DNA from 2 places in the Rhodoferax sp. P1_F3 genome. Region 2 is predicted to be linked to the other one. Evidence: predicted binding sites of a transcription regulator. Region 2 holds the regulator's gene; the other holds the start of a gene.
The links. The regulator NrdR, encoded in region 2, represses ribonucleotide reductase genes. The targets are predictions, from matches to a motif close to CACNANATNTNGTG.
Positions count from the first base shown of each region.

Region 1: a site for NrdR is predicted at 3,525-3,538, ahead of AC1DZ5_RS15525 (ribonucleoside-diphosphate reductase subunit alpha). Genes of this name have one in related genera too.

Region 1 covers NZ_JBFUBO010000009.1:80,853-97,000, forward strand. Annotated here, with positions in the region: gene AC1DZ5_RS15520 (ribonucleotide-diphosphate reductase subunit beta) at 1-368, opposite strand, end outside; gene AC1DZ5_RS15525 (ribonucleoside-diphosphate reductase subunit alpha) at 490-3,426, opposite strand; gene ampD (1,6-anhydro-N-acetylmuramyl-L-alanine amidase AmpD) at 3,791-4,390, opposite strand; gene AC1DZ5_RS15535 (sigma-54-dependent transcriptional regulator) at 4,383-5,888, opposite strand; gene AC1DZ5_RS15540 (sensor histidine kinase) at 5,867-7,606, opposite strand; gene AC1DZ5_RS15545 (PP0621 family protein) at 7,606-7,836, opposite strand; gene AC1DZ5_RS15550 (cytochrome C assembly family protein) at 7,833-8,636, opposite strand; gene ffh (signal recognition particle protein) at 8,715-10,079, shown strand; gene AC1DZ5_RS15560 (DMT family transporter) at 10,076-10,990, shown strand; gene AC1DZ5_RS15565 (PDC sensor domain-containing protein) at 10,992-11,549, shown strand; gene AC1DZ5_RS15570 (diguanylate cyclase domain-containing protein) at 11,549-12,892, shown strand; gene AC1DZ5_RS15575 (hypothetical protein) at 13,079-13,297, shown strand; gene AC1DZ5_RS15580 (nidogen-like domain-containing protein) at 13,379-14,203, opposite strand; gene miaB (tRNA (N6-isopentenyl adenosine(37)-C2)-methylthiotransferase MiaB) at 14,323-15,663, opposite strand; gene AC1DZ5_RS15590 (hypothetical protein) at 15,760-16,148, opposite strand, start outside.
Region 2 covers NZ_JBFUBO010000006.1:323,170-339,317, reverse strand. Annotated here, with positions in the region: gene AC1DZ5_RS12405 (DUF349 domain-containing protein) at 1-1,448, opposite strand, end outside; gene AC1DZ5_RS12400 (lytic transglycosylase domain-containing protein) at 2,329-3,147, shown strand; ZMP/ZTP riboswitch at 3,166-3,293, shown strand; gene glyA (serine hydroxymethyltransferase) at 3,335-4,579, shown strand; gene nrdR (transcriptional regulator NrdR) at 4,674-5,123, shown strand; gene AC1DZ5_RS12385 (GspH/FimT family pseudopilin) at 5,197-5,766, shown strand; gene pilV (type IV pilus modification protein PilV) at 5,751-6,353, shown strand; gene AC1DZ5_RS12375 (PilW family protein) at 6,355-7,260, shown strand; gene AC1DZ5_RS12370 (pilus assembly PilX family protein) at 7,257-7,829, shown strand; gene AC1DZ5_RS12365 (pilus assembly protein) at 7,826-12,691, shown strand; gene AC1DZ5_RS12360 (type IV pilin protein) at 12,697-13,122, shown strand; gene AC1DZ5_RS12355 (hypothetical protein) at 13,124-13,684, shown strand; gene ribD (bifunctional diaminohydroxyphosphoribosylaminopyrimidine deaminase/5-amino-6-(5-phosphoribosylamino)uracil reductase RibD) at 13,689-14,816, shown strand; gene AC1DZ5_RS12345 (riboflavin synthase) at 14,871-15,500, shown strand; gene rpiA (ribose-5-phosphate isomerase RpiA) at 15,497-16,148, opposite strand, start outside.

The sequences.
Region 1 (16,148 bases), on a different contig from region 2:
AGGTTGCGCTTGACGATACGGCGTTCGTCTTCGGTCAGGCCGTTAGGGTCTTTCCACAGAGCGATGTCGCGCGTCATGTTGACTTCTTGCGGCATCCAGTGGTTGGCGCAACTGGCCAAGTATTTTTCCCAGGCCCATTTGTATTTGAAGGGAACCAGTTGGTTCACATCGGTCTGGCCGTTGATGATGCGCTTGTCATCGGCGCGGATGCGGCGTGGGGTCCCGGTCTGCATGACGGCCGCCACGGCCGCTGGAGTGGGGACGGAAGCAGGGGTGACTGCTGCCTGCGCAACCGACAGCTGTTCAGACGGGTTGCGCGCAAAGTTGCTCGGCGGTGTGGGCTTGACTTCTTCGTCCCAGGTCAACATAGATGATTCCAATCAGCGGATTATGAGAGCAGCGAAATGAAATGAAAAGTAGTCATGCATTTCACTGCCCATTTGTGTTGCTCTGTAGCATCGCAATGTCAGTTGCGATGCGCCTCTCTTTTTACTGGCAGGACTCGCAGGTGGGGTCATCCACGCCGCAGAACTTGATGTCGGTCGCCGCATTGCTGGTCAGTTCCATCTGTGCGTGTGCTGCAGCGGCAGCTGCCTCCAAGGCGCTGGACATTTTGGTGGAGCCTTGCGCATCGTTGCCCGAGGACACTGCGTTCATGCGGCCTGCCGTCACAGTGGATTTCTCCGCGTGGGTGGCGGACATGGTGCGGAGGTAGTAGGTGGTCTTAAGACCACGCAACCAGGCCAGCTTGTAGGTCTCGTCGAGCTTCTTGCCCGATGCGCCTGCCATGTAGATGTTCAGCGATTGCGCCTGGTCAATCCATTTCTGGCGACGTGCTGCCGCTTCCACCAACCAACGGGTTTCCACTTCAAAGGCGGTGGCGTAGAGTTGTTTGATCTCTTGGGGTACGCGGTCGATGGGGCTCAGCGAACCATCGAAGTGTTTCAGGTCCATCACCATCACGTCATCCCACAGGCCCAAGGCCTTGAGGTCGCGCACCAGGTAGCTGTTGATGACGGTGAACTCGCCCGACAGGTTGGACTTCACCGACAGGTTGCCGAAGCAGGGTTCGATGGAGGCGTCCACACCAATGATGTTGGAGATGGTGGCGGTGGGGGCGATGGCCACACAGTTGGAGTTGCGCATGCCGTCGGCAGCGATCTTCTTGCGAAGAGCATCCCAGTCCAGGGTGGAGGAGCGGTCCACTTCCACATAGCCGCCACGGGCTTGGGCCAGCATGTCCAGGGTGTCGGGTGGCAGGATGCCCTTGTCCCACAGCGAACCCTTAAAGCTGGAGTACTGGCCGCGCTCGCGGGCCAACTCTGTGGAAGCCCAGTAGGCGTAGTAGCTGATGGCTTCCATGGATTCGTCGGCAAACTGCACGGCAGCGTCGCTGGCGTAAGGAATGCGCAGCGCGTACAGGCTGTCCTGGAAGGCCATGACGCCCAGGCCTACGGGGCGGTGGCGCATGTTCGAATCACGTGCCTTCTTGACCGCGTAGTAGTTGATGTCGATCACGTTGTCCAGCATGCGCATGGCCGTGGAGATGGTGCGCTTGAGCTTGTCGTGGTCTAAAGTCTTGCCGTTCTCGCCGTCTTTCAAATGCTGGCGCAGGTTCACCGAGCCCAGGTTGCAGACCGCGGTTTCGGTGTCCGAGGTATTGAGCGTGATCTCGGTGCACAGGTTAGAAGAGTGCACCACACCAGCGTGCTGCTGGGGCGAGCGCACGTTGCAGGCGTCCTTGAACGTGATCCAGGGATGGCCGGTTTCAAACAACATGGTGAGCATCTTGCGCCACAGGTCGGCGGCCTCGACGGTGCGCGAAGGCTTGATCTCGCCGCGTGCGGCCTTGGCTTCGTAGGCCACATAGGCTTTTTCGAAGTCGGCGCCAAACAGGTCGTGCAGGTCGGGTACGTTGGAGGGCGAGAACAGGGTCCAGCTGCCTTTCTCCATCACACGGCGCATGAACAGATCGGGGATCCAGTTGGCCGTGTTCATGTCGTGCGTACGGCGGCGGTCGTCGCCGGTGTTCTTGCGCAGCTCCAGAAACTCTTCGATGTCCAGGTGCCAGGTTTCCAGGTAAGTGCACACCGCGCCCTTGCGCTTTCCGCCTTGGTTCACGGCCACGGCGGTGTCGTTCACCACCTTGAGGAAAGGAACCACGCCTTGGGATTCGCCGTTGGTGCCCTTGATGTGGGAGCCCAGTGCGCGCACGCGGGTCCAGTCGTTACCCAGGCCGCCCGCAAATTTGGACAGCAGGGCGTTTTCCTTGATGGACTCGTAGATGCCGTCCAGGTCATCTGGCACGGTGGTCAGGTAGCAGCTGGACAGCTGCGAGCGCAGCGTACCGCTGTTGAACAACGTGGGCGTGCTGGACATGAAGTCGAAGCTGGACAGCACTTCGTAGAACTGGATGGCACGGGCTTCGCGGTCAATCTCGCCCAGCGACAGGCCCATGGCCACGCGCATGAAGAAGGCCTGGGGCAGTTCGATGCGGGTTTTGCCTTCGTGCAGGAAGTAGCGGTCATACAGCGTCTGCAGGCCGAGGTAATCAAATTGCAGGTCGCGGCTGGCCTTGACGGCGGCGCCCAGGCGCTTCAGGTCAAACTGCAGCAGCTTCTCGTCCAGCAACTCGGCGTCCACACCGCGCTTGATAAAACCTGGGAAGTAATCGGCATAGGCCTCTTGCATGTCGGCCTGGGCTACGTCGCGTCCCAGCACCTCACGGGAAATCGTGTGGAACAACAGGCGCGCTGTGGCGTAGGTGTAGTCCGGGTCTTTTTCAATCAGGGTACGGGCCGCCAGGATGGAGGCCTTGTACACCTCGTCCATGGGCACGCCGTCGTACAGGTTGCGCATGGTTTCGGCCACGATGGGGTCGGCTTTGACATCTGCGCCCAAACCCGAGCATGCGGTTTCAATGCGGGACTGGAGGCGGTCCAGGTCCAGCGCCACACGCTGACCGGCTTCCAGTACATGGATGACCGGTGCGGCAGGTTTTGCCTGCGCGACTTGCTTGGCGCGCTCCTGGGTGCGGCGTTCGCGGTACAGCACATAGGCGCGGGCGATTTCGTGGTGGCCGCCGCGCATCAGGCCCAGTTCCACCTGGTCTTGCACGTCTTCAATCGGGAAGGTGCCGCCTCCGGGACGCGAGCGCATCAGCGCGCGGATCACTTGCTGGGTCAAACCGTCCACGGTTTCGCGCACGCTGGCCGAGGCCGCACCCTGGGTGCCGTGCACGGCCAGAAAGGCCTTCATCAGAGCAACGGCGATTTTGTTGGGCTCGAACGGAACCACGGCGCCATTGCGGCGAATGATCTGGTAATGGGCCAAGGTGTTGACCGCGCCACCTTCTGCGGCGGCCGTGCTGTGCGCGGTCAGCAGAGTGGCTGTGGGGGTGGAGGTTACGGTAGAAATGGATTGCATGATTTCCTCGTCTAAATCAGTGTTTTTATGTGCGTCTGGTGACCCGCCGGCTGGCGCTGTAGGGGTCGAATTCGTCAGTGTGCGTCTTCACCAGCGCACACTATATCTGGGGTCTGGGGTGGTGACAAGCCACTACCGGTAGTGTACCGCGTGCTTGTGTGGTGGTGCGGCTACGGCAGTTTGCAGGGGGGCTGCAGGGCCACAATCGCAAGCCCTTGCTAGATGGGCTTTTTCGGATCTACAGCGCCATTTGACGCGCCTCCTGGGGGCATTTGCCCTTACGAGGCGCATGGCTGCTGTGTGCGCCGCTTTGGTGTGTACGGCCGCGTACTTTGCGGGGACACCAAACAGCACCGAAATATTTTTATTTTGTTACCAAACTGTTGGTGTCGGCCGGAAAGCTTGAGGTTGGAAGCCCTAGGCTTTTGTGCAGCCGTGTCCATTCAAAGCCCGGTCCCGGGTCGGCTTTGCGTCCTGGTGCGATGTGTTCGTGCCCCGCGATGTATTGGATTGGGTAGTGTTGGGCAATGGCAGGGCACAAGGCCTGCAAGGCCTCGTATTGAGCCGACTCGAAGGTGTGCCCTTCCAGTCCTTCCAGCTCAATACCAATGGAGTCGTCGTTGCAGTTGTCTTTGCCGCGGTAGTGGGAAACGCCGGCGTGCCAAGCACGGGCGTCACAGCTCACAAACTGCCAGATATCTCCGTTGCGCTGCACAAAAAAGTGGGCAGAAACCTGCATCCCTTCAATGCTTTTGAAGTATGGGTGTGCATTCCAGTCCAGCGTGTTGGTGAACAGGCGTTGCACTTGGCCGGTGCCGTACTGGCCCGGTGGCAGGCTGATGGAGTGCAGCACGATCAAATCTACCTGGGCGGCGGCCGGGCGTGGGCCGAAGTTCGGTGACTCCTGTCGGTGCGCAAAACGGTACCAGCCGTTCTGCCAGATTGACGCGTGTGGCTCAGGCATCAGGTGCTTCATCCGAAGCATGGGGCACGTCGATCTGAAGGCGTGCCATGCGATAGCGGATCTGGCGCAGGCTGATGCCCAGCCGCTGCGCTGCCACTGTGCGGTTGTAGCGCGTCTCTTTGAGAGTACGCACCAGGATTTCACGTTCTTGCTTATCCAGATGGCCTTGCAGGTCGTCGGGGATCTCTACGGTCGCGGCGACAGGATGGATGGGCGCAACCGCTTGCAGTGCCTGCTTTGACGTGGCCGGTGCATCATCTGTGCGTAACGGGATCGGGCTTGTGGCAAGAGGGTGGGAGTCCAGCTCCAGCACGGTGCCGTCGGAGAGCGCCACCGCGCGGTGCAGCAGGTTTTCCAGTTCGCGGACATTCCCCTGCAGGGGAAGTTGTGCAAGCTGATCCATGGCATGGGGTGACAGCTGTGCAACGGCCGAGCCGGACTCCTGCGCGATGCGCGACAACAAGGCGCCACACAGGGCCGGCAAATCCTCGCAGCGCTCTCGCAGCGGTGGGATATAAATGTCGATGACATTCAGGCGGTAAAACAAATCCTGGCGAAAGCGCCCCGCCTGGACTTCGGCGCTCAGATCCTTGTGGGTGGCGCTGACGATGCGCACATCCACGGCCTCCTCCTGGTGCGAGCCCAGGGGGCGCACATTACGCTCCTGGATGGCACGCAGCAGCTTGGATTGCATGGCCAGAGGCAGATCACCAATCTCGTCCAGAAACAGGGTGCCACCGTGTGCCGCCTGGAAAAAACCGCTGCGGTCCTGCATAGCCCCGGTGTACGCACCTTTGCGGGCGCCAAAAAACTCGGCCTCCATCAGGTTCTCGGGAATGGCGCTGCAGTTGACAGCGACCCACGGACCCGTGGAACGGTGGCTGTTGGCATGCACGGCTCTGGCCACCAGCTCCTTGCCGGTGCCCGATTCACCGCGTACCAGTACCGGCGCCATGCTGCGCGCTACTTTGACAATGCGCTCTTTCACACTTTGCATGGTGGCCGAAGTGCCGGCCAGACGGTCCAGTGTAGCGAGGCCTGATGGGTGCAAGGCAGTGTTGCAGATTTTGGTTGCAGTGGGTTTGGCTCCTGTTGCTGAGGGTGCATTGGACGAGACGCCCTGTAGCGCATTGGCTACCGCACTGCGAAACTGTTTCAGGTCCACCGGCTTGGTCAGGTAGTCAAACGCCCCAGCCTTGAGGGATTCCACCGCGTTCTCCGCCGAGCCGTAGGCGGTGATGACAATGCAGCGCTCGGTACGCTGCTCGGCACGCAATTGACTCAGGATGTCGGTGCCCAGCCCATCAGGCAGACGCATGTCGGTGATCACGGCATCGAAGCGCTGCTGGGCCAGCTGGTCCTTGGCGTCCTGCACGGTGCCCGCGGTTTCCACGCGGTAGCCTTCGCGCAGCAGGGTGAGTTCATACAGGGTGCGCAAATCCGGCTCATCGTCGATGACGAGAATGCGGGCGTCGCTCAGTACAGGGTGGTTTGCCATGGTGTATCGGTATTGTCCTGCGGCGCCGAGGACTCGGGAAGGGCCAGTGCGACCACGAATTCATTGCCTTCTGTGGTGACGCCTTCCAGGTCTTGCGGGCTGCGCTGGTAGCTGAGTGACGCACCGTGGCGTTCGCAGAGTTCCCGGCAGATGTACAGGCCCAGTCCACTGGAACGGCTCTCGGAAGAAAAGAAGGGCTCGAACAAGTGGCGCTGCACGGACTGGTCCATGGGCGCGCCGTCGCTCCACACAGACACGCTGCTGGCTTGTGCCTGCACCACAGTCAGCACCTGGATGCTGCCCACATGTTTGCTGGCGTAGCGGCGCGCGTTGTCCAGCAGGTTGATTAGGACTTGTCGCAGGTGGTCGGCATCAAAACGCACCCAAGCAGCGTGTTCGGTCAGTCGAATCTGCAGAAGCGCACCCAGGCCATTTTGGGTGGCCCAGTCGGTTGCGATACGGTGCACCAATTCATTGAGCAAAACGGCGCCCGGTTGCAATAGCGGGCCGGAGCCGCGGATGCGGGAGACATTCAGAATGTCGTCCACAATTTTCTCCAGACGCTTGGCGTTCTGGCCCACCATGGCCGTGAGTTTCTTCTGCCGCGGGTCGGTGATGTCCTCGTCCAAGAGTGCGTTGGCCTGGGCAATGGCGGCCAGCGGATTGCGAATTTCATGCGCCACGGCCGTGGACAGGCGGCCCATGCTGGCCAGTTTTTCAGTGCGCAAGCGGGCCTCCTGCTCGCGCTGGTCTTGCAGAAACAGCACACACAGACTTTCATGGCCAATGCCCTGGGGCGCTGCCAGCCGTGTGCGTGCCAACACGCGGCGTGGTCCGGCGCCCTCATGGCGAATGGTGATTTCGGCCTGCTGGCCGCGTCCGGTGCCCATGCTCAGGCGTGTGAGCTGCAGCAGGGCGTGCCAAGCGGGTTCGCCCTTGAGGTCAAAGGTGTTGGCGCGCAGGGCCACGGGCGTGCCCAGCAATGTGCGGGCGGCGGGGTTGGCTGCGCGCACATTGCCCGCGTTGTCCACAATCATCACGCCATCGGGCAGTGCTTCAATCACTAGTTCGTTCACTTGCCGCTGCACATTGGCCGCCAGCTGGCTCAGGCGTGCGCGCTTGCCCGCGCTGACCAGCCGCGACGACAGCTGGTGCGCCAGCAGCGCAATCACAAAGTAGCCCGCACCGCTGAGGGCGGCTTGCACCAGGTAGGGCGTGGCATCGGCCGGGCTGGACAAATACGTCCACAGCGTGGCGCCCAGTAGCAGCATGGTGACACCGGCCGCAGTGCCCAGCGCCAGACGCAACGACCCCAGCACCGAGGCCAGCAGAATCGGCAGCGCGAACAAGGGGGTGTAGTTAAGGGTGTTGCCCTGCAGCAGCTGCATGGCAGAAAAAGCGAGCACGTCCAGCCCGATTAGCACGCCCCAGGCGCGGTTGAAAGCCTGTCCCAGGGGGCGTGGTCGCGCAAACACCCGAGCCACCAACGTGCCGATGAAGTAGGCAACGCTTACCCCCACCAAGGCCTTGCTGTGGGCGTTGCCACTGGCGTACAACACGCTTTGCAGCACCAGTAATACCACGCCTAGCGTCAGGCGTGCCGTCATGAACCCCTGCCACAAGCGGGCGAATTCCTGGGTGTCGTCGTGCCCCTCCTGGGGCGGCCCTACTTCCAGGGCGGGGCCAAACCAGGAGTGTTCGGGGTGGGCGGTGGGCATCAGCTTTCGGCGGCGGCGCGGTGGGCCGCGCTGCAGTAGCTACCGTGTGCGCCTTGCACGGCATCGTGCTCAGGCAGGTGCACGCTGCAGCGGAGGCAGGCCACCATGGCGGTGGGTTGCGACAGCCGCGCGGCTTTTTGCTGAACGCGGCTTTGGTGCTGCCCATCCCGTGCACTGCGCCAACGCCAGGCCACCACAAAGACGACCAGGAAAACGAGCAGGTATTTCACGCGACCCGCCCGAGAATGATTTCCATCACAAAGCGCGAGCCCACATAGGCCAGAAACAGCAACACCGAGCCTGCGTACAGCACACCCACGGCACGCTTGCCGCGCCAGCCGAATTGCGCACGCCCGACCAGCAGCACGGCAAAGGTGATCCACGACAGCAGCGAGAACACGGTCTTGTGGTCCCAGTGCCATGCATGGGTGGCGCCATACACCACATCGCCAAACCAGTAACCTACAGCCAGTGTGATGGTCAGCAGGACAAAGCCTGCGCCGACCAGGCGGTAGGTCAGGCGTTCCAGCGTCAGCAGTGGCAGCCCGCTGTGGGGGTCAGCCGCCTGGCGGATGCGGGCTTCGGCCCGCGTCATGAACCAGGCGTGGACCACCGCGGTGCCGAACAGGCCGTAGCAGGCCACGCCAAACGCCAGATGCACCGGCAGCCACACCGATGCAGTGGCGACCAGGCTGGCACCAGGGAATATGCAGGCCAGCAGCACGGCCGCCGAGCCCACGGCCGCCAGTGCCCAGCGGGTTTCCAGTTGTGGGAACACCTGGCTTTCTACGCCGTAGACCGCGGCTACCAGCCAGGCCGTGACCGACAGCGCCGGTGCAAAGCCAAAGTGCGGGCTTTCACCGAACAGGCTCCAGGCCAAGGCGGCACCGTGCAGCAACCAGGCCACCGCCACCCAGGCACGGGCGGTCTGGGCGGACAGGATGCGCGCGCGCAGCGCTGGCCAGGCATAGGCGCTGGCTGCCAAAACCGACAGGGTCAGGCTGGTGGGGGACGCACTGGCTAAAATCATGTCCACAGTTTAGCGTTTTGCTCCCTGCCAGCCCCCGGCTGGCCTTCACCACAGGTTCCGCCAGCCGGAATACGTCTTATGGCTTCCGCCCTCACCGACAAACTCTCCCGCCTCGTCAAAGACCTGCGCGGCCAAGGCCGCATCACCGAGAGCAATGTGACCGACATGCTGCGCGAGGTGCGCATGGCACTGCTGGAGGCCGATGTGGCCTTGCCGGTGGTCCGTGACTTCATTGCCCGCGTGAAAGACAAGGCCTTGGGCCAGGAAGTGCTGGGGTCGCTGCAACCCGGCCAGGTGCTGGTCAGCATCGTGAACCGCGAGCTGGCGGCCACCATGGGCGAGGGGGTGAGTGATATCAACCTCGCCGCGCAGCCACCCGCCGTGATTCTGATGGCGGGTTTGCAGGGCGCCGGTAAAACCACGACGACGGCCAAACTGGCCAAGCACCTGATCGAAAAGCGCAAGAAGAAGGTGCTGACGGTGTCCGGTGACGTGTACCGCCCCGCTGCCATTGAACAGCTCAAGACCGTGACGGCCCAGGCCGGTGCCGAATGGTTTCCGTCCACGCCGGACCAGAACCCCGTGGACATTGGCCGCGCGGCGCTGGACTACGCCAAAAAACATTTCTTCGACGTGCTGCTGGTCGATACAGCAGGCCGTCTGGCGATTGACGAAGCGCTGATGCTGGAAATCAAAAACCTGCACGCCGCGCTGAATCCGGTGGAGACGCTGTTCGTGGTGGACGCCATGCAGGGCCAGGATGCGGTGAACACCGCCAAGGCCTTCAAGGAAGCGCTGCCGCTGACCGGCATCATCTTGACCAAGACCGATGGCGATTCGCGTGGCGGTGCGGCGCTGTCGGTGCGCCAGGTCACCGGCGCGCCCATCAAGTTTGCCGGTACCAGCGAAAAGCTCGACGGTCTGGAGGTGTTTGACGCCGAGCGCCATGCGGGCCGCATCCTCGGCATGGGCGACATCGTCGCGCTGGTGGAGCAGGTCACCGCCGGCGTGGACATCGAAGCCGCGAAGAAGCTGGCCGACAAGGTCAAGAGCGGTGGCGGGTTCGATTTGAACGATTTCCTGTCCCAGATCCAGCAGATGAAGCAGATGGGCGGGCTCTCCAGCCTCATGGACAAGCTGCCCGCTGCCATGGCGGCCAAGGCCGGTCAGGTCGACATGGACAAGGCGGAGCGCGACATCAAGCGCAAGGAAGGCATCATCCACAGCATGACACCGCTGGAGCGCCGCAAGCCCGACCTCATCAAGGCCACCCGCAAGCGCCGCATTGCCGCAGGCGCTGGCGTGCATGTGCAGGAAGTCAATCGCATGCTCAAGGAGTTTGAGCAGATGCAGGACATGATGAAGAAGATGAAGGGCGGCGGCATGATGAAGATGATGAAGCGCCTGGGCGGCATGAAGGGCATGCCCAAGATGCCGTTTTGAACGGATCGGCACGCCCCAACACGCTGGCCGGCATTGGCCTGGCCGTGCTCGCCATGGCCTGTTTTGCGGTGCTGGACACGACTACTAAGTGGGTGTCATTGGGCGTTCCGCTGATGGTGGCGATCGGGTTTCGCTACCTGTTTCAGGCGGTGGCCACCACCGTGGCGGTGTACCCCCAGCGCGGGCGAGCGCTGCTGTACACCCGGCACCTGGGGTTGCATGTGGCGCGAGGTGTGCTGCTGCTCACCACCAGCCTGCTGGCCTTTCTCAGCCTCAAGCACATGCCGGTGGGGGAGTTCACGGCCATCGTGCTGGTCACGCCCCTGGTCGTCACGCTACTGGCGGCGCGTATGCTGCGCGAAACCGTGTCGCCTTTGCGCAAGCTGCTGGTGACTGGCGGCTTCATTGGCACGTTGACCATCGTGCGCCCGGGTGGCCAGGATTTCACCTGGGCCCTGCTGTTCCCGGTGGGCGTGGTGGTGGCGAATGCCGGCTTTCAACTGCTCACCAGCCGCATGGCGCGTACCGAAGACCCCATGACCATGCAGTTCTACACCGGCTGGGTGGGCGCCATCTTGCCCGCTTTGGCCTTGCCATGGGTGTGGGCCGAGATCACGGCACCCGCGCTGTGGGGCGGCTTGTTGTTGATGGGCGTGATGGGCACCGTGGGGCACTTTCTGTTCATCCTGGCCTTTAAGCACGCCCCGGCGGCCACCCTCATGCCCTATATGTATGCGCAGATCGGCTTTGCCATGCTGGGAGGATGGCTCTTGTTTGCCCATGTGCCAGACCATTGGTCGCTGGTGGGCATGGGGCTGATCGCGGTGTGTGGTGCTACGGGGGCTTGGCTGACGGCCCATGAGGCCTGTCTGCCCGTACACTCGGCGCCAAACCGCCCCACAAGAGCCTGACATGCAACAAATGATCCATGCCACCCGGCACCAGCACCGCATTCAGTGGGCGCTGGCGACCATGCTGTTGGCGCTACTGGGGGCGATCCTGGTGTCTCTGGTGGTGGATGAGCGCGAACGCCTGCTGCAGCGCGAGGGCAAGCGCCTGCTGGACCAGGCCCGCTTGGTGGACGACAACATTAGCCGCCAATTGGCTGGTGTGCGAGCAGCACTGGACGGCGTGCGTAATGACATGGCGCATTTCGCCCCAGACGGCCTGCAAGTTGCCGGGTCGCGCCAGCTCAAGGCCTTGAGTGCGGCCATGCCGGGCGTGCGCACCCTGCTGGTGATTGGGCCCCAAGGAGATGTTCTGGCATCGAACCGTGCCGAGCTGCTGGGCAGCAACTTCGGCGAACGACCCTATTTCCAGAATCCAAAAAACCGTCCACAACTTGACACCTTGTATGTGTCCGAGCCTTTCACTACCCGGCTCAATGTTTACTCCCTTGTATTGGCCAAAATATCGACCGATGCTCATGGCAGCTTTGCCGGCATCGTCACTGCGAGTATTTCTCGGTGATGCTGCGCTCGGTGCTGTATGCGCCCGACATGCGTGCCGCGCTGGCGCATGGGGAAGGCAAGGTGCTAATGGCCATGCCACCGAACCCGGCCACCGAGGGCAAGAGCCTGGCTGTGCCCGGCTCCATGTTCAGTCGCCACCTCGACAGTGGTCAGACTGAGAGCCTGATGACCGGGATTGTTTACAGCACCGGTGAAGACCGCATGATGGCCATACGAACCATCGACCCTCAGGGAGTCGGCATGGACAAGCCCCTGGTGTTGGCGGTGAGTCGTGAAATGGGGGGCTTGCTGGCGCCTTGGCGCAGTACGGTGTTGATTTACAGCCAAGGGTATGTGTTGCTGGCACTGTTGCTGCTTCTTATTGTGTATCTGCTGCAGCGAAAACAATTGGCGCTGCTGGCGCTCACCCACGACCGCGACAAGGAGGCCAAGAAACATGCCCAGCGCATGGATCTGGCGCTGGCCGGCGGTGACCTCGGGTTGTGGGACGTGGACCTTGTCACCGGCAAACGGGAGGTCAATGCCCGGGCGCAGGAAATCATCGGGCTGGGCCCCAACGATCCAGTGGACAACGAGGCTGGCTGGCGTGCGCGGGTCCATCCAGAGGATGTGCCCGCCTGGCTGGCGGCCAGTGCGCGCCATGACGCGGGACAGGTGGAAGCTTTTGTGATCGACTACCGGGTTCAGCACAGGGATGGGTATTGGGTCTGGATTCACAGCCGGGGTAAAGTCACACAACGCGATGCTGCGGGCTTGGCCACCCGCGTCACCGGCACCTATCAGGATGTGACTGAGGGCAAACTCGCGCAGGAGCAGATCGCTGATTTCGCATTCCGTGACCCACTGACCCAGTTACCCAACCGGCGTCTGCTGATGGACCGTTTAAACCAGGCCCGCTTGGCCAGTGCGCGTAGCCGAACGCTGGGCGCCTTGCTGTTGTTGGACCTGGACCACTTCAAGTGGGTGAATGACAACCTGGGTCACGACATGGGCGACCTGCTACTGCAACAACTCGCCGCACGCCTGCTGACCTGTGTGCGCATGACTGACACGGTGGCGCGCCTGGGGGGTGATGAATTTGTGGTGCTGATTTCGGACCTGGGTGAGTCTGTGCAAGAGGCCGAGAACCGGGCGCGCGCCATGGCCGAGAAGATCGAGGAGGCGCTACTCCCGCCTTTCCTGCTGGACGGGCATACGCACACCACCAGCGTGAGCGTGGGATTTGCAATATTTAATGGAGTGAACCAGGTAATCGACAGCCTGTTCAAGGAAGCAGACCAAGCCATGTACGCGGCAAAACGCTCCCGAAAGGGCGCAGGTACTGCACTCGAAACAGTATAGCAATAGCGTTTCCCGCCAGCCCTTGTGGATATTGCGCCAGCCGCTCCTGAAATGGTAGCAAGTGGCGTGAAATCTGCAGCTTTACTCCGTGTTAACACAAACTGGTCAACATTCGCGCGTGGCTAGCGTTGTGGGAGGGCATCCAGATTCACTGGAGCGAATCTCAAAACCTGAAAGGCTACTGACATGAACAAAGTTCTCGCAACCCTGATCGCTGGCTTGATTTCTGTAGGTGCGTTTGCTCAGGCACCCGCCGCGGCCCCTGCTGCGGCCACAGCCCCTGCCAAGGTGGAAGCCAAGAAGGACACCAAGGAAGCGCCTGCGGCCACACCTGAAAAGAAGGTGAAGAAGGTTAAGCACCACGCCAAGAAGGCAGTGGAGAAGAAGGCTGAAGCCGCGAAGTAAGCCACTGCCATCACCATGAATAAGGGCTCCCGAGGGAGCCCTTTTTTTGTCAGCGCAATGCGCTGACGGCGAGCAAGCTGATCAGGCCTTGCTGGCCTTCGCGCGGCGGCGGGCGACTGCACCTATCAAGCCCAGACCGGCCAGCAGCATGGCATAGGTTTCGGGTTCCGGCACCGAGGGGACCACCGTGCCGTTGCGGACCTGGAAGTTGTACTGGCCATCGATGGTGGAGTTCAGGCTGTGGGTCACCAGGGCATTGCCACCGGAGTTCAATAGGGCGCCATTCACGGCAGATCCGGCCAGTTCAAAGGAGGCGTTGGTGCCGTTGGACCAGCCTGCGCGGGCCGAGTTTCCACCAAACCCGTTCACACCAGCGCTGGAAGTGGCACTGCCGGTTTCCCAGCTCACGTTGTCGTAGTTGAACTGGAAGTCAAAGTTGCCGGCCCCCGTGTCCGAGCGGTCGGTCACGATGAGCTGAAAGCTGTTGGTCTTGTCTGCCTGGCTGTTGTAGTAGCCCACATTGAGCCAGTTCACGCCAAACGTCTGGTGGCCATCGAGCACTGCTTGGCCGTACTGGGTCACACCACTGCTTGCGTTGCGCGTATCCACGTCCGCAAAGAACGGGGCCAGCATGGGCACGTTGGTGGTCACCAGGTTGAAGGGGGTGTAGGTGGACAGCGGGCTGTTGAACGTCACGTTGCCGTTGTTGTTCACATACAGGTTGCTGAAGCTCTGGCCAAAGAAATTGACGTTGAAGCCCAGCGACACCAGACCCGTGGACAGATCGTCATTGCGTGCCAAGGTGTTGGTGGTGAACAGATTGGCATCATGCACGGCAGCCGCATAGGCCGGTGCGGCGGCAAAGGTAACAGCCAGCAGAGCGCCAGCAGTGATTTTTTTGAACATACGAAAGCTCCCTTAAAACGAAAGCTGAGTATCTTCAAGAAAGCCCAGAGTAGTGCCTGGCGTCATGGCTCTTTCGGACTATTCGCAGCCCGTTGTTTTGTAAGGGCTTGTTACGCGCTTCAAGCGCCTGCCAACTCCTGCGTCAGCACTTCGCCGCGCAGCGTGTAGCTGCGCGTCTCGGTGATGCGCACATCCACCAGCTGCCCCACCAGGCGCGGCTGACCGGCAAAGTTCACTACGCGGTTGCACTCCGTGCGTCCCATGAGTTCGCCGTTGTCGCGCTTGGAGGCACCTTCCACCAGGATGCGCTGCACCGTGCCCAGGCGCTGGTCGCTGATGCGGGCGATGTTGGCGTTGATGGCGGCTTGCAGCTCCTGCAGACGGGCTAGCTTCACCTCGTGTGGGGTTTCGTCGTGCAGGTTGGCCGCGGGCGTACCGGGGCGGGGGCTGAAGATGAAGCTGAACGAGTTGTCAAAGCCGATGTCGACAATCAGCTTCATCATCTTGGCGAAGTCATCATCGGTTTCGCCGGGGAAGCCGACGATAAAGTCGGAGCTGATAGACATGTCGGGGCGGATGGCGCGCAGCTTGCGGATGGTGCTCTTGTATTCCATGGCGGTGTAGCCGCGCTTCATGGCCATGAGGATCTTGTCGCTGCCGTGCTGCACGGGCAGGTGCAGGTGGCTCACCAGCTTGGGCAGCTTGTCGTAGGCCGCAATCAGGCTGGGCGTGAACTCGTTGGGGTGGCTGGTGGTGTATCGGATGCGCTCAATGCCGGGGATGTCGCTCACGTATTCCAGCAGCGTCGCAAAGTCGGCCATCTCGCTGGTGCCGCCCATCGTGTGGCGCCAGGCGTTCACGTTCTGCCCCAGCAGGTTCACCTCTTTTACACCCTGGTCGGCCAGGCCGGCAATTTCTACCAGCACGTCTTCAAACGGGCGGTTCACTTCCTCGCCACGCGTGTAGGGCACCACGCAGTAGCTGCAGTACTTGGAGCAGCCTTCCATGATGCTCACAAAGGCAGACGCTCCGTCTACCTTGGCGGGTGGCAGGTGGTCGAACTTCTCAATCTCGGGGAAGCTGATGTCCACTTGCGGCTTGTTTTGCAGAGCGCGTTGGTTCAGCAGTTCGGGCAGGCGGTGCAGGGTTTGCGGGCCAAACACCACGTCCACATAGGGCGCGCGCTTGATGATCTCGGCCCCCTCCTGGCTGGCCACGCAGCCGCCCACGCCAATCTGCACGCCTTTTTTCTTCAGGTGCTTGATGCGACCCAGGTCGGAGAACACCTTCTCCTGCGCCTTCTCGCGCACCGAGCAGGTGTTGAACAAAATCAGATCAGCCTCGTCCACGTTCTGTGTGGGCTCGTAGCCCTGCGCGGCACCCAGCACGTCGGCCATCTTGTCCGAGTCGTACTCGTTCATCTGGCAACCAAAGGTTTTGATAAAGACTTTTTTGGACATGGCGTACCCCGGGAAAATGCTATGAATAAAGGAGCTGCTCGCGCACTGTTCGCGAGGGCTAGAGGCCGTTTTGGCTTAAAAGCAGCGCGGCGGCGCTTACTGGGTGATGACGGGCTGGGTGGGGGCCGGGGCCGGCACGGGCAGCAGGCGGATCTCGTCGGCGCTGAGGATCCATACGTCGTGGATCATGCCGGTGGGCTCGCGGGTGTAGTTCACCACCACGGTCTGCCCCACCAGCGCACCCGACATCACCATGATGTTGTTGGAGCCGCGGATGCGCGAGCCTGGGGACAACCGGTCTTTCTTGCCGTCCATCACCACCTCAGGGGGGGCAACGACGAGCAGCGTGCCGCGCACAGCTTTGGGCGGGAATTGGCGGATGGCGACCACGGCCGTGGTCTGGGCTAGCGCGGGCCATGCGGTCGCCGCCATGAGGGTGGCGATGCAGCAGGCGCGTGCCAGAGCGGTGAGAGAAGCGCAGCGGT
Region 2 (16,148 bases):
TTCCACAGGGGTTGCAGCTCAGCAAACACCTTTTCGCCCACATGGCCACCTTCGCGCCAGCGGTCGCCGAACTGGTGCAGGATGCGATTGAAGCCCTTCCAGTCGTCGTCCAGCGCGGTGCGGTTGGCTTCGGCCCAGGCGTTGACCTCGGCAATCAGGGCCAGGCGCTGGGCTTTGTGCTCGGCGGATTCGGCCTTCACCTTCTCCAGCCAGCCCTCGACCACTTTGTAGGCCTCGTTGCAGGCTTCGTCAAAGCGCTTCCACAGCGCGTGGTTGGGCACACCGCCTTGGTCGGTTTGCTTCCACTGGTCGCGCAGGGTACGCAGGGTTTCCTGCATCTTGCGGCCACCAATGGCCTGGCCTTCGGGACGCTTGAGCAGGCCTTCGGCCTTGGTGACCAGCTCCTCGCGGATCTGGTCGGCGCGCCAACGCTGCCAGCCTTCCAGTTCACCGGCGGCGGCCAGCGCGGCATGGGCCTGGTTTTCCAGCTTGCCGTCGATCACTTTGCCAAATTCCTTGAGCGCATTGCGCAGCGCATTGGCCGCGCCGGCGCTGGCCTTGCCATGGCCTTCGGCCACTTCCAGCTCCAGCGTATTCAACGCAGCACGCACTGCGGCACTGGCTTGGGCACGCACTTCGGGATCAATCTTGGGTTTGGCCTGCTTGGGCGGTGCTTCAGCAGGCACGCCGCGCGCGGTGCGCAACTCATCGGCCCACACGGGCACGGGCGGCAGCGGCGCGCTGGCGTCCGCTGCAGCAGCCACAGCCAGGTTCAAGGCAGCCTGGAATGCGTCCCACACCACCAACAGTTGGCCGCGGGAAGCGTCCAGCAGCGGCGGGAACTTCAGGTCCACACTGGCCCAACTAACATGCGCCACCAGCGCAGTAGCCTGGGTTTGCCAATGCTCCACGTCGGCGCGCAGGGCATCCAGCGCTGACTGGGCATCGCCCCAGGGTTTGGTGGACAGCACTTCAATGCGCTGGGCCAGCAGGACGGCGGCCTCGCGCTGCACCTGCACCTGGTGCTGCAGGTCTTCAATGCCGCGCACGCGCTCGGCCAGTTGGGTTTTGAGGGTGGCGAGCGGCTCTTTGCTCAGGGGGGCACCGGCTTTGGCGGCATCGCGCTGCCAGGCCAAGGCATCAGCAATATTGAGCTTGGCCGTGTCGATCAGCGCCTGGGCGCGGGCGGCCCACTCGGCGGCCAGGGCCTCTTGCCCCTTGGAGCGGCGGGCTTCGTCGAGCTTTTCGCGCACCAGCTTGGCAGCGCCCTTGTCCTTGATGCTGAGTTCCTTGAACACTTCAGACAGCTGCTCGGCCGCTGGGTTGCCCAACAACCACTCCCGAATGCGGGATGCGCGCTCGCCCGATGTGGCCGCAGTGAAGGCGCCCCCGGTCAGGCTATCTAGGTGGGCAATATCGGTGTGTTTGGCAGAGGTGGGCGACGTCACAGTGGGCTCGGGAATAGGTTGAATGCAAATGCGCAACCGGCTATTTTCGCCGCGAAATGAAGCCCCTATCGATGTTTTTGATATGCCCCGCAAGTGGTGTGGCAAGCTGACCTCTGCTGGCTCCTCATTTTTGAAGAAAATAAGACCCTAGCCCCCGTATTCATTGCGCAAGCAGCTATCAAATGAATAGCATAGTGAACGAACGCGTCTACAGGAGAGCGACAGCATCTGCTCTATCTATATAGAGGGACTGTGCGATTCCCCCCAGAAGACACTGCGCAAAAACAAGAAAGCCCGACACCAGTCTTCACAGACAGGTGCCGGGCTCGATGGCTGACCACAGGTCCATGCCATCAGGGGTTGCCGCAAGGGAGTATGGCGTCCCAAGCGGTCTAGAAGCAATAGATTGCCTCCTTTGAAGTTACCGGGGCCGCTTTATCACGGTGCCTTCAGCACGGACTGGCTACTGCCGGTAATTCGCCTGCAACTGCAGACCGCCCCACTCTAGTCATGCTCCCGGTGGGATGCAAATCGATCTTTCAATGGATCTGCTGCCTCCGATTAGAAAGATTGAGGCACCCAGTCTATTTGCCCGTTGGTTACGGTTTTTACCCTGAAAAGGCCCTCTTCAAATCTTTTAATGCATAAAGAATCAATTCATTATTGTTGACTATGTATATAAAAGCCACCTAGAATCCGCCCATTCCAAGTTTTGACTAGGGATAACCCGCCCCGCTGCCGAACCCGGCATATTCAAATCGCTGCACATGTCGAGACGACGCCGCAGGATATTGATAGCGTACCAACCCAAACGAGGTGTCGAACCGCCCCGCTGAATAGCAGCGCCAAGGTGCCGGCCCCCGCCTAAGAAGGAAGAGCTATGACAGCGACTCAACAATTCACCAAGGGCCTGCGCATCGTTGCGACAGACATTGCCCAAGGTTTCTTCGAAATCACACACAACGGCTTCGCCCTGCTGGGCTTGGCCGTCATGTTTGCCGTTATCACCCTGACGGCAAAACCCGAAATCCGCCAAGCCGGAGAAGTTCAGCTCATGGGCTGGCTGCAAAACCGCCACGTGGTCGAGACCGGTCTGGTCACCGAGCCCGAAGCGGTGGACCGGGCCACTGCGACGAACCCGCAAGGCTTGCCCAAGCAACAGGCGGCCGTGGCCTTCTGGCTCAGCCGCAAGTACGGCATTGCGCCCGAGCCCCTGAGTGCTTTGGTGGCCGAGGCCTATGAAACCGGCCAGCGGACCAAGATGGACCCCACCTTGATCCTGGCCGTCATGGCCATTGAATCCGGTTTCAACCCGTTCGCCCAAAGCCACGTGGGGGCTCAGGGCCTGATGCAGGTCATGACCAAGGTCCACAGCGACAAGTATGAGAACTTCGGCGGCAAGATGGCCGCCTTTGATCCCGTGTCCAACCTGCGCGTGGGCGTGAAGGTGCTGCAAGAGTGCATCGCCCGCGCCGGCTCCGTGGAAGGTGGCCTGAAGTTCTATGTCGGCGCAGGCAACATGGAAGAAGACGGCGGCTACAGTGCCAAGGTATTGGCAGAACATGCCCGCCTGCAATTGGTCGCCTCTGGCCGCGCTGTGCCCATGGCATCGCCCATGCCTGTACCCGTCAAGCTGCAAGCGCCCTCTACGGCGACTCCCGCCACCGTGGAAAACGTAGCCAGCCTCGCCAACTCCTGAGCCGAGTCGGGTAAACTCCGCACTGCACGCAACTGGCGATAGGCGCCTGATCCAGCCGGATCATCGGCGCTGACGTGGGACACCACTGGGAAGCGTGCCGCAACCCTTTTCGGGATTGTGTTCAGCCGTTCGCCTGGGCAGCCCTGTGTCTTTCAGACCCACAGGCCCTTTGTCTTTTAGGACTGCCATGTACGACCGCAACATCCTCGTTGAACAAGCCGACCCCGAATTGTGGGCTGCCATCTTGGCCGAGAACGCACGCCAGGAACACCACATTGAGCTGATCGCCAGCGAAAACTACGCCTCCCCCGCCGTCATGGCCGCCCAAGGCAGCCAACTGACCAACAAATACGCCGAAGGCTACCCCGGCCGCCGCTACTACGGTGGCTGCGAACATGTGGACGTGGCCGAGCAACTGGCCATTGACCGCATCAAACAGATTTTTGGCGCCGAAGCCGCCAACGTGCAGCCCCATTGCGGCGCATCGGCCAACGAAGCCGTCTTCCTGGCTTTCCTGAAGCCTGGCGACACCATCATGGGCATGAGCCTGGCCGAAGGCGGTCACCTGACCCACGGCATGGCGCTGAACATGAGCGGCAAGTGGTTCAACGTGGTGAGCTACGGCCTGGACGCCAACGAGGCCATCGACTATGACGCGATGGAGCGTAAAGCCCATGAAACCAAACCCAAGCTGATCATCGCTGGCGCTTCGGCCTATTCCCTGGCTATCGACTTTGAGCGTTTCGCCAAAGTGGCCAAGGATGTTGGCGCCATCTTCATGGTGGACATGGCCCATTACGCGGGCCTGATTGCTGCCGGCGTGTACCCCAACCCTGTGCCCCACGCCGACGTGGTGACCTCCACCACCCACAAGAGCCTGCGCGGCCCCCGTGGCGGCATCATTCTGATGAAGGCTGAGCACGAAAAGGCCATCAACAGCGCTATCTTCCCCGGCCTACAAGGTGGCCCACTGATGCACGTAATCGCTGCCAAAGCAGTTGCGTTCAAAGAAGCAATGGCTCCCGAGTTCAAGACCTACCAACAGCAAGTGGCCCGCAATGCCAAAATCGTGGCGGAAACACTCACCGCCCGCGGGCTGCGCATCGTCAGCGGCGGCACCGACAGCCACGTGATGCTGGTCGACCTGCGCTCCAAGGGCATTACCGGCAAGGAAGCCGAGGCCGTGCTGGGCGCTGCCCACATGACCATCAATAAAAACGCTATCCCCAACGACCCCGAAAAGCCCATGGTCACCAGCGGCGTGCGCATCGGCACCCCCGCCATGACTACCCGCGGTTTTAAGGACGAGGAAGCCCGCGCCACGGCCAACCTGATTGCCGATGTGCTGGACAACCCACGCGACGAGGCCAACATTGCGGCTGTGCGTGCCAAGGTGCATGCGCTGACCTCGCGTTTCCCGGTTTACAAATGACCCCCACGCTCCGCGCTGCGCGTCGTCGCTGCCCCCCAAGGGGGCTCTCGCTTGCTTGGGGCGGCCCGGCGCGGCGCTCGGTATCGGGGTTGGCATGAAGTGCCCGTTCTGCAGTCATTCGGAAACCCAGGTGGTGGAGACCCGGATTTCTGAAGACGGGGACTTCATCCGCCGCCGCCGCCAGTGCGGATCGTGCGAAAAGCGCTTCACCACCTATGAGCGCCCGGACGTCAACTTCCCGGCCATCGTCAAGAAGGACGGTCGCCGCATCGAGTTTGAACGCACCAAACTGCTCGCCTCCATGAACCTGGCCCTGCGCAAACGGCCGGTGAGCACCGAGCAAATCGACAGCGCCATCGAACGCATCGAAGAAAAACTCCTCAACCTGGGCCTGCGCGAAGTCCAGTCCACCCGCATCGGCGAACTCGTCATGCGCGAACTCAAGAAGCTCGACAAAGTGGCGTATGTTCGCTTTGCCAGTGTTTACCGGAGTTTCGAGGACATTGATGAGTTCAAGACTTTGGTGGATGAGGTGAGTCGGTAAACTCCCGACAAATGGCCGCTTGCCATGCGCCAACGGTATACATCTTTGGCATGCAGAAACCTACACTGCAGGCATGCCCAATAGTAGATACGGAAGCAGTGGCTTCACCTTGATAGAGTTGATGATCACGCTGACTGTAGCCGGCGTTTTGCTTGCGATTGCAGTGCCCAGTCTCAAAGGGTTTGTGGCCTCAAACAGGCTTAGTTCCAATGTGAACACGATGGTCGGTCTAATTAACTATGCTCGTAGCGAGGCCATAGTGAGAAATCAGCCTGTCGTTATTTGCCCCAAAAGCACTTCTGGAAATAGCTGTGCGAGCTCAAACTTTTGGGGTCAGTATGACATCCAGGTCTTCATCGACAGTAATGGCAATAACGACCGCGGTGCAACGGAAACTCTTTTAAAAACTGTTTCCGCTATCGACACAACCGGTGATCAAGCGAGAATTGTCAGAAGAGGGGGAACAGGCATTATTGCTTTTCAATCGTCAGGGCTCTCACAAATTGCTCAAGGATTTGACATCTATGAAGTCAATAACGCTGATACAGCCTATGAACTGAAATATGGTCGCTCACTATGTATTAGTAGGTCTGGCAGAGTTCGAGTCGTCGCATATTCAACAAATCCATGCACCAATTTTTAAGTGATTTCAATATGAGGAAAAATTCAACTCAAGCTGGAGCAACGCTTATCGAAGCGCTGATCTCCATTTTGATTATGTCATTGGGACTATTGGGAATTGCGGGACTGCAATTAAATGCACTTACTTATCAAAAGTCTGCATGGTCCTCTCATCGAGTTGCAGAAATAGTAAATGACATTACGGAAAAGATTCGATCTAATCCATCAGCAGCGAAAATTGGCAATTACAGCTATACGTCAAATTACTCAACGGGTGCTACCGCAACATTTACATTAAACAACTGCCATAGCGCAACTGCATTTTGTAGCTTGGCGCAAATTGCAGCAGATGACACTGCAATCTTTGTCAGAAAAGCCCAACAGCTCCTCCCAGGTGGGGCGGCTCAAATTAATGGAAATAATTCGACAGGATACACAATAACCGTAATGTATTTTGATAAGGACTTTGTGAACCCTACTACGGGTGCCGCACAAAGTTCAACGGCATGCACTTCCACAACCACTGGAATTGATTGGCGAAACTGTTGCCCTCCCGCGGCTTCTGTGCCGAATGGGGTACGTTGCAGAAATTACTTTGTGAAGCTTTGATATGAAAAAATTTATCAAGGATTTTACAAAAAAAAGTCAACGAGGGGTAACTCTCATTGAATTGATGGTTGCACTAGTGATCGGTTTAATTCTAGTAATAGCAGCATCAGCCATATATCTATATTCCAAACAAAACTACAATACATCTTCCGAGACCACGCAAATAGAAGAAAACGGACGGTTTGCCCTCAATCTGTTGGCACAATACATTCAGACCGCAGGTTTTGTAATGATTGACCCATCTTCGCCACGACCACAGGGCCCAATTGACAACAAAATATTAGGTTGTAGCTTTGGACTAGTAAATGGAACGACAGCATCAACAATTGCGGATATAGCCTGCAGAACCACGGCAGCAGCAGGAAGTTTACCCTCTGAATCCATTGCGCTTTATTCAGAGACAGATGCCTACAACAGCAGCGGTGCCACTTATCAAGGCTATGACTGCTTGGGTCTTTCCTCTATACCAATGGGAGGGGTTTCAAATGCCATTCGATCGTATTTTTTTGTCGCAAGTACTACGGTGCAAACTCCAAATGGAATTGTCACTATGGGACAACTTTCATGCTTGTCCGACCGAACACCTTTGGCCGCTGTAACCCCTACATACCAGACGCAACCGCTCATACCTGGAATTGAACAAATTGCCTTTCGATACCAACTCCCCTCTGCATCAGACCCGGACGTAGCCCAAGTGGGATATGCGGCGTCAGCCTTGACTGCAACCCAATGGCCAACCGTTCTTGCAGTCGATATATGTGTGCTCGCAAAATCTATTCAACCTGCAAACAATAATACGGGTACCGCATATACAGACTGCTATGGGAATGCGTTGACAAGCACCTCAGGGGAAATCTACAGAGCTTTTCGAACGACAGTTCGACTACGTAACAAGAGCTCTGTATGAAAAATAATATTTTCTCTTTAAAGAAGAGAAACTCCAAGGGAATCTCCTTGGTCATGGTTCTAATCTTTTTAATGATTTTGAGTGGCCTCGCCATTACGGCAATTCAAAGCTCAACATTTTCCTCGCGCATTGCCGGAAATGAAGCAGATCGTACATTGGCATTCCAAGCCGCTGAAGCCGCGTTACGCGATGCAGAATACGACATTTTCAACGTCATCGCAGACGGAACCACTCCTTGCTCCAGCGCCACCCCAGTTTGCAGGACAGACCCGATATACCGTGGCAATGGCTTTGACACGACTTGCCCACTTGGGCTTTGCACTCCCAATACAACAACTCCCGTCTGGGAAGTCGCTGCGAATTGGGACGCGTCCAACACAAAAAGTGTTGCATATGGGACCTATACCGGTGCAACAGCACTTCCTGTTGTTAGTCGCCAGCCAAAATATATGCTGGAATATTTTAAACAAGGCGACTTTGCCGTATATCGCGTCACCGCTGTTGGATTCGGGGCAAATGACACTACTCGCGCATACCTGCAGATATCTGTGAAAGCAAAACCTGTATGAAAATACTCTTTAATACCATTGCGAATGCGCTGCAACGTTTTACTGCATTGCTATGTGTTGCATCAGCCAGCTCAATGGTGAGTTTGCCAGCGCAAGCGGTAAACTTTACTCCTCTCCCCCCATACCTCTCAGAGACAAAGGGAGCGCCAATGGTAATGCTCAATTTGTCGCGCGACCACCAATTATTCTATAAAGCTTATAATGAATACTCTGACCTTGATGGGGATGGAGCCCCAGAAACACAGTATTTACATAGCTATAGGTATTACGGATATTTTGACAATCATCGGTGCTACACCTATAACACTACGAGCAATCGGTTTATTCCCTCTCGAAAAGAGAATGGCAGCAGTACGACAACTCCAACCTACTGCGGCGGGACAGATGAATGGCATGGAAACTTCCTAAATTGGGCAACGATGACGCGCATGGATGTAGTGCGGCGTATTCTTTATGGTGGATATAGAAGTACAGACGACAGTATTGTGAGTGGCACTTCACTGACTGTATTGGAGCGAGCTCACTTGCCAACAGATGCCCACTCTTTTGTCAAATACTTTAGCAGTACGGCAGCAACGGTCAGAGGACTTACACCGTTCTCCACTGCAGAAATAAGCATTTGCAATCGCAGCCCTAAAAACGACCAATTTAGCCATCAAAATATTGGCGTCCCACAAATATTGGTGGCCGGTGGCAACTATGCATTGTGGAACTCGAATGAGCGCTGGCAATGCTACTGGAGTGAAGAAAAAAATGCTAGCAATGGAAACATTTCTGCAAGCTCTGGATTAAATGCCTCTGCCAACAACCCTTCTCGCGATACCAATGGCCTCGGTAGTGGCTCAACGACCGGCACCTACACTGTTCGCGTCGAGGTATGCAAGACCGGCTTGGACAATGCTGCGACGGGCACAACAGGCTTTACTGATGATGAAGAAGCAAAATGCAAGTATTACCCTAGAGGAAACTACAAACCTGCAGGATTGCTTCAGAAATATGGTGAAAAGAATGAAGCAGCATTTGGGCTAATAACTGGAAGCTTCAATAAAAATATATCCGGCGGTGTTTTACGCAAGAACATTGCCACCTTTACTGACGAAGTTGATCTGGATGATGGCCAGTTCACGCTAATTGATGGAATTGTCAAAAATCTGAACAAGCTGCGCATTTATGGTTACGACTACAACGACGGCACATATATCGGCGCAGATAATTGTAGTTACCAGCAAATTGGACTGGTCGAAGGGAAATGCACCAGCTGGGGAAACCCCATGGGCGAAATGTACTTGGAAGCATTACGATACATGGCGGGTAAATCTGCGACCGCAGATTTCAATACTACAGGTGGTAAAGATGCGGCAATTGGGCTAACTGTTGCAACTTGGAGCGATCCATTCGCAACCAGTACCGTCGCAAGTTTTGGTGATCAATTATGTCGCCGTAGCAGCATTGTCAATTTTAATGCAAGCGTAACTTCATATGACAACGATCAGTGGACCGGTCAGAGTGATATTAGTTTGCCTAGCGGCCAAACAGTTGATGACCTGACGAACGGAGTAGGCAGAGCAGAAGGACTGTATGCGACCAATAAGAAGTGGGCTGTTGGTATAACGGATACGAGCAACAATGAAATTTGTAATGACAAGTCCATGACAACCTTGGCTACTGCCACAGGTATCTGCCCGGAAGCCCCCACCTACGCAGGTGGGTATAAAATTGCAGGTGCTGCATTACATGCGCACACTCGCCCCATTCGCACTGACTTCACAATCCCCACTAATAATAAGCGTGCTTTTAAAGTAGATACCTATGGAGTGGCACTCGCGACGGGCTCTCCGCGAATTAAAGTAAGCGTCCCTGGACAAGCAGGAAAATATGTAGTTATTCAACCTGCATACCAATTGAAGCTCAGCGGGGGTATTGGTGGCGGTACTTTGGTCGATTTTCGCATCGTTTCACAGACGGCGACAACCGGCAAATACGTTATTCAATGGGAAGACTCCGAACAAGGGGGAGACTATGACCAAGACGTTTGGGGAACACTTGAATATAGTGTGAATACGGCAGTCACTCCACCTACCATTTCCATATCAACACAAACTATTGCACAGGCTACGGTTAACGCGCAAGGTTTTGGCTATGTAATTTCAGGCACGGATCAGAAGGATGGCGTGCACTTCCACTCTGGGATTTTGAACTTTACCTACAATGACCCTACCAATATTACCGTCACGCCTGCTGGTAATTTGAATGCAAGTGGAGGCTGTAACAACTGCAATGTGAACAACGCGAAAACTACGGCGACATATACGATGACGGGAACAAGTGGCGATGTTTTGCGTGAACCAATGTGGTACGCCGCAAAATATGGCGGCTTTGACCGTGACATTGCAACAACCTATGACGGCGCAAGTGCAATTGCCGGCACAACTTTGGCTGCTGCGGCATGGGATTCAAAAAACACGGAAGGAAATGCTGGTGCAGACGGTACTCCAGATAATTATTTCTACGCTATAGATCCCGGACAACTTGAAAAATCACTCGAACAGATTTTTGCAACAATTCTTAAAGCGGGAGGAGCAGCCCCAGCAGCGGCGACTTCTTCTCGAACCGCGGCGGGAGGCTATGTTTATGTCAGTACGCACAGTATTAAGGCCTCAAGCCCAGGCAATGACTCTGATGCAAGCGGTGAGTTTCTTCGTTATAGCTTCTTAGCCGACGGACTGATTTCTGGTACAGCAGATTGGGATGCGGGAACAAAACTCACTGTCCAATCCGATAGCACTGGATGGGACACAAACCGAAATATATTTACGCTCACAGATACAGGCCCAACACCTTTTCGGTTTAATAATTTATCAACTTCGCACCAAAATGCTTTAAAGTTGAATCCTGACCTGAATACCTATGACACCGATGTGCGTGGTCAAGCAAGGCTGGAATGGTTACGCGGAAGCGCAGCGAATGAAACTACTGCGGGCGGCCTGCGTAAAAGAACAAAGACCAAATTAGGTGCAATTATTAATTCCACCCCATGGTATGTTGGACCACCTTCCGCGGGGTACACAAATATTGAATACGGTGGTGGATATGGGACTTTTCGCTCAAGCTATGCTAGCCGCAATTATGTCTTCGTAGCGGCCAATGACGGAATGGTGCATGGTTTCAACGGTGATACGGGACTGGAACAATTCGCATATGTCCCAAGAGCTATGTACGGTATTTCTGCAACTGCACCTTATTCCAAATTGTCGGCGCTTACTGCAAAAGATTTTTCTTTGAATACAGGAACAAATCGCATGACAGCAGACGGAAGCGTCATGGCCGCGGACATTAATTTGAGTGACACCACAACGCCCAACTGGCGCACATACCTGTTTGGTTCGTTTGGACGTGGTGCGCGTGGCGTTTATGCACTGGACGTGACAAACCCCGCAGCCGTAACGACAGAAAATGCAACTAATGCCAATGCTGTAGTGAAGTGGGAATTCACGGAGACGGCAGACAGTGATATGGGCTATATCACAGGCAGAACGAACACACGAGGCAACGGGCAGCCTTATCAAGTAGGAAAGATGGCCAACGGAAAGTGGGCTGTTGTTTATGGTAATGGCTATAACAGTGGCAGTGGCAACGCTGCACTTTTCATTCTGTTTGTAAATGGTCCTGCTACACCACAAAGCACAACCTGGCCAGTGGATACGACTACGGGACCACGCTACATCAAACTGGCAACGGGTACGGCAGGACAAGGTCCAAACAACGGGTTAGCGGCCCCAACAGCTATTGACAAAGACAATGACGGAATCATTGACTACATCTACGCTGGTGATTTGAAAGGTAATGTTTGGAAATTTGATGTTACGAATACGGACCCCGCGAATTGGGGAGTTGCAACAACAGGCAGTGTGCCCACGTACCAGGCAACTGCGGTGGTGCCAAGTACCGGCGCCACTGTCGCACAACCGATCACGACGGCAATTGTTCCATTTGTTCATCCACAAGGCGGCTATCAGTTGTTCTTTGCCACCGGAAAAGCACTTGAATCCACCGACTACCCGATGACCCTTGTTTACCCGCAGACCTTGTATGGGATTTATGATCAACCGGGATTAACGGGAACCATTACCACAGGGAAAAACAATCTCATTCAGCAAACAATCAGTACATCAAGCGATGTTCGGTATGTTTCTCTAAACTCTGTAAGCTATCCTACTAGCAAAGGCTGGTATTTGAACCTACCAGCCTCTTCTGAAGGGGTTGTATTCAATTCAATTGCAGAGGATGAGTTCCGTGTCAACGTCCGATCTTTGGCACCAGAGCCGACGTCGGATGGATGTCGCTACGATGCTACAACATACGATTTCGGACTAAATCCAATCAGTGGTACACCAATACCTAACCTGTTGCCGAGTGCACCCTTGGTAAATGGATATGCGGCGGCTGGAAAATCTAGTTCAAATACATTTGAATACTCTAAAGGAGGTGTATTTAAAGTGCCTCCTCCCGTACTCAGCACAACATCCTGCACGGCGGGAACGGCAAACTGCGTATGCAACCCTGCTAGTGGGGCATGTTTGGTGTGCGCCAACCCCATGACTTGTAAAATGCCTTGGGATGATGGCAATTTGGCTTGCACGGCTGGCAGTGCAAGCTGTGCATGCAACCCGAATAGCCCTTCTCAATGCGTGGTTTGCACAGTGGATAACACTTGTGAAAAGCCTTGGGCAGCTTCGGGTACAAATCAATGCATGTTCAGAACAATCTCTGCACTTGGTGGCGGTGGGGTAGTTGCTAGCCAGCGTTTTGGTGCTTGCACAGATGGTCGCCTTACATGGCGAGAAATTCAACGAAATCGTTAACCTTTATGAATAAAAACGCACGGCATTTTGGTTTTTCTCTAATAGAGCTAATGATTACTGTGGCTATCGTAGCAATTCTTGCAAGTGTTGCATACCCTAGCTATACACAATATGTAGCTAGAGGCAAGCGCGCGGAGGCTCGTGCTGAAATTCTGAAAGCAGAGGGATGGTTGGAACGCTACTTTAATGAGAACAACCGTTATTCTGATGGGCCAACCACCAACACTAACGCAGGTTTCAGTAGCACTTTTTCGACTGTGCCGCGATCTGGTTCGGCTTATTACAACATCTCCTTAGCAGTAGCAACATCAACCTACACTGTGACAGCAACTCGAACAGGAAGCATGAGTTCTGACGGTTGTGGAAACTATTCAAAATCAAACAATGGTAGTCTTACGAATAGTCTTACCGGATCTAACTGCTTGAAATAACTTGCAAAAACGCGAACTCATTGCCTCGATATTCATCTCTTGCTCAATTCATAGTATTCTTGTATATTTTATTAATCCTTCATTCAAGGATGAACCAAATACAAAAAATGCTTCCACAAGGGATTTGAATTTTATTTTTACAAAGGATAAAAACCACACGAATAAAAAAAATCCTATAATAAATAAAAAAGACCTAACAGTGAAGTCAGCCAAGAGCAGCAGCGTTAATACGCCGTTCTTCCCTCAAAAAAATGAGTCCTACACTCCTTCACGTTATTTGGACAGCAGTATTGTTGACACAAGGCCTGCACCAATTACAGACTGGATAATAGACACGGCTGTACTTTCTGGTAAAAATTTCAGAGGATTAACAGTTCAATACACGATTTGGGTTTCAGAAGTAGGAACAATTGATCATCTTGAGTTTTTGAATCAGGAGAGTATTCCGACTGAAATCCGATATGCGTTGCTTTCGCTCAAGGATACAGTGATGGCACCTGCAACTGTGAAAGATATTCCTGTGCCATGCGTTTTGACTTTGGAATTGAGTTTTGGATATTGACACTATCATTCGACAGCTTACTCGGGCAATTGTTCAAGCCCGCAGTGGCATTGGCCTAAGCTCTCCCAACCCCTGTGTAGGCTGTATCCTGATCTCAGACGAGAGCAATATTTTGGGCCAAGGCCACACCCAACGCGCTGGTGGCCCCCACGCCGAAATCATGGCTTTGCGGGATGCCGCCGCCCAAGGCCACTCCGTAGTAGGCGCCACTGCCTACGTCACGCTCGAACCCTGCTCCCACCACGGCCGCACCGGCCCCTGTTGTGATGCGCTGATTGCAGCGGGTATTAAAAAGGTGGTGGCTACCAATCTGGACCCCAACCCCTTGGTCAGCGGCCAGGGCTTTGCGCGGCTGCGCGCCGCGGGCGTCGAAGTGGAGGTGCTGGACCCCACGGATCCGCTGGCGATAGCCTCGCGCGAACTCAACATCGGCTTCTTCAGCCGCATGATTCGCAAGACACCTTGGGTGCGCATGAAGGTGGCAGCGTCATTGGATGGCACCACGGCGCTGGACAATGGTGTCAGCCAGTGGATCACCTCCCCAGAAGCGCGTGCCGATGGCCACGCCTGGCGTGCCCGATCTTGCGCCATCCTGACCGGCATAGGCACGGTGTTGGCGGACAAACCGCGGCTGGATGTACGCTTGGTGGAGACACCGCGCCAGCCGCACCTGGTGGTGGTGGACAGCGACTTGCAGACACCACTGGATGCTCCTTTTTTCATAGCTGGTCGCGCAGTTTTCATCTATGCTGCAGCCAGAAATGATGCCAAACAGGCGGCGCTGGAAGCGCTGGAGGCCAAGGTGATTTACCTGCCCGGCCACAACGCCCAGGGTCAGCCTACAGGCAAAGTTGATTTGGCAGCCATGGTGAAAGACTTGGGCCAGCGTGAAATCAACGAGTTGCATGTGGAGGCTGGGTTCAAGCTCAACGGGTCACTGCTGCGCGAAGGACTGGTGGACGAGTTTGTGGTCTATCTCGCCCCCAAGCTGCTGGGCCAAGGCGCAGGCATGTTCAACATAGGCCCTCTGACCGAACTGGCACAGGGTGTGGCGCTGGACTTCAAGTCCGCCGAGATGGTGGGGCCCGACCTGCGCATCGTCGCGCGTGTGCAGGGGCGCGACGTCTTCTAAGGTTATGCCACGCCGGGGACCAGCGCCCTGCCCTTTCCCTGCGAAAATGCAGTCATGTTCACAGGCATCATCACCGGCGTAGGCCGCATTTCCGCCGTCCAGGCTCTGGGCGAATCTGCAACCCATGGCAAGCGCCTGACTATTCAAACTCCCGCTGGCTATCTGGACGATGTGGGCTTGGGCGACAGCATTGCGCTCAACGGCGCCTGCATGACGGTTACCACCTTCGATGTGGCCCAGCAGCAGTTCACCATCGATATCTCCGCCGAATCGTTGGACAAAACCGCCGGACTGAATGCACTAGGCCCCATCAATCTGGAAAAGGCGCTGCGTGCGCATGACCGCCTGGGTGGTCATCTGGTGTCCGGCCATGTGGATGGCATGGGCACGGTATCCCACTTTGCCCAAGTGGGCGAAAGCTGGGAGCTGCACGTGCTGGCGCCCGTGGCACTGGGCAAGTACTTAGCCTACAAGGGCTCCATCACCATCAACGGTGTGAGCCTGACCGTGAACCGCATTGCCGATGTGGCTGGCGGCTGCGAAGTCAGCATCAACCTGATTCCCCACACGGTGCAAAACACAGCACTGCACACGCTGGCCGTGGGCAAGAAAGTGAACCTGGAGATTGACCTCATCGCGCGCTACGTAGAGCGCATGATGACCGCGCCCGCCGCGCAGGCTTAGAACGTCAGCGTCTTCACGCCGCTGGCCGTGCCCAGCAGGCAGACCTGGGCGCGCTGGAAGGCGAACACGCCCACGGTCACCACGCCGGGCCACTGACTCACTTCGGCTTCAAAGGCCAGCGGGTCGGTGATCTGCAGGCCCGTCACGTCCACAATCCACTGGCCGTTGTCGGTCACCAACGGCTTACCGTCCTTCTGGCGCACCTTACCCACGCCGCCCTTGGCGGCAAACTGGGCGATCACACGCTGCGTCGCCATGGGAATCACTTCTACCGGCAGCGGAAACTGGCCCAACGTCTTCACCAGTTTGGATTCGTCGGCAATGCAAACAAACTTGGCGCTTTGCGCGGCCACGATCTTCTCGCGCGTTAGGGCCGCTCCGCCGCCCTTCACCATGTTGCCGGCACCATCGATCTCGTCGGCACCGTCGATATAGACCGAGAGCTTGTCGACTTCATTGCTGTCAAACACGTGGATACCCAGCGCCTGCAGGCGCTCGGTGCTAGCCACTGAGCTGGACACGGCGCCCTTGATCTGGTCCTTGATGGTGGCCAGCGCGTCGATGAACTTGTTGACCGTGGAGCCGGTACCCACGCCCACGATTTCGCCGGGCACCACATACTGCAGCGCTGCTTGCCCCACCAGGGTT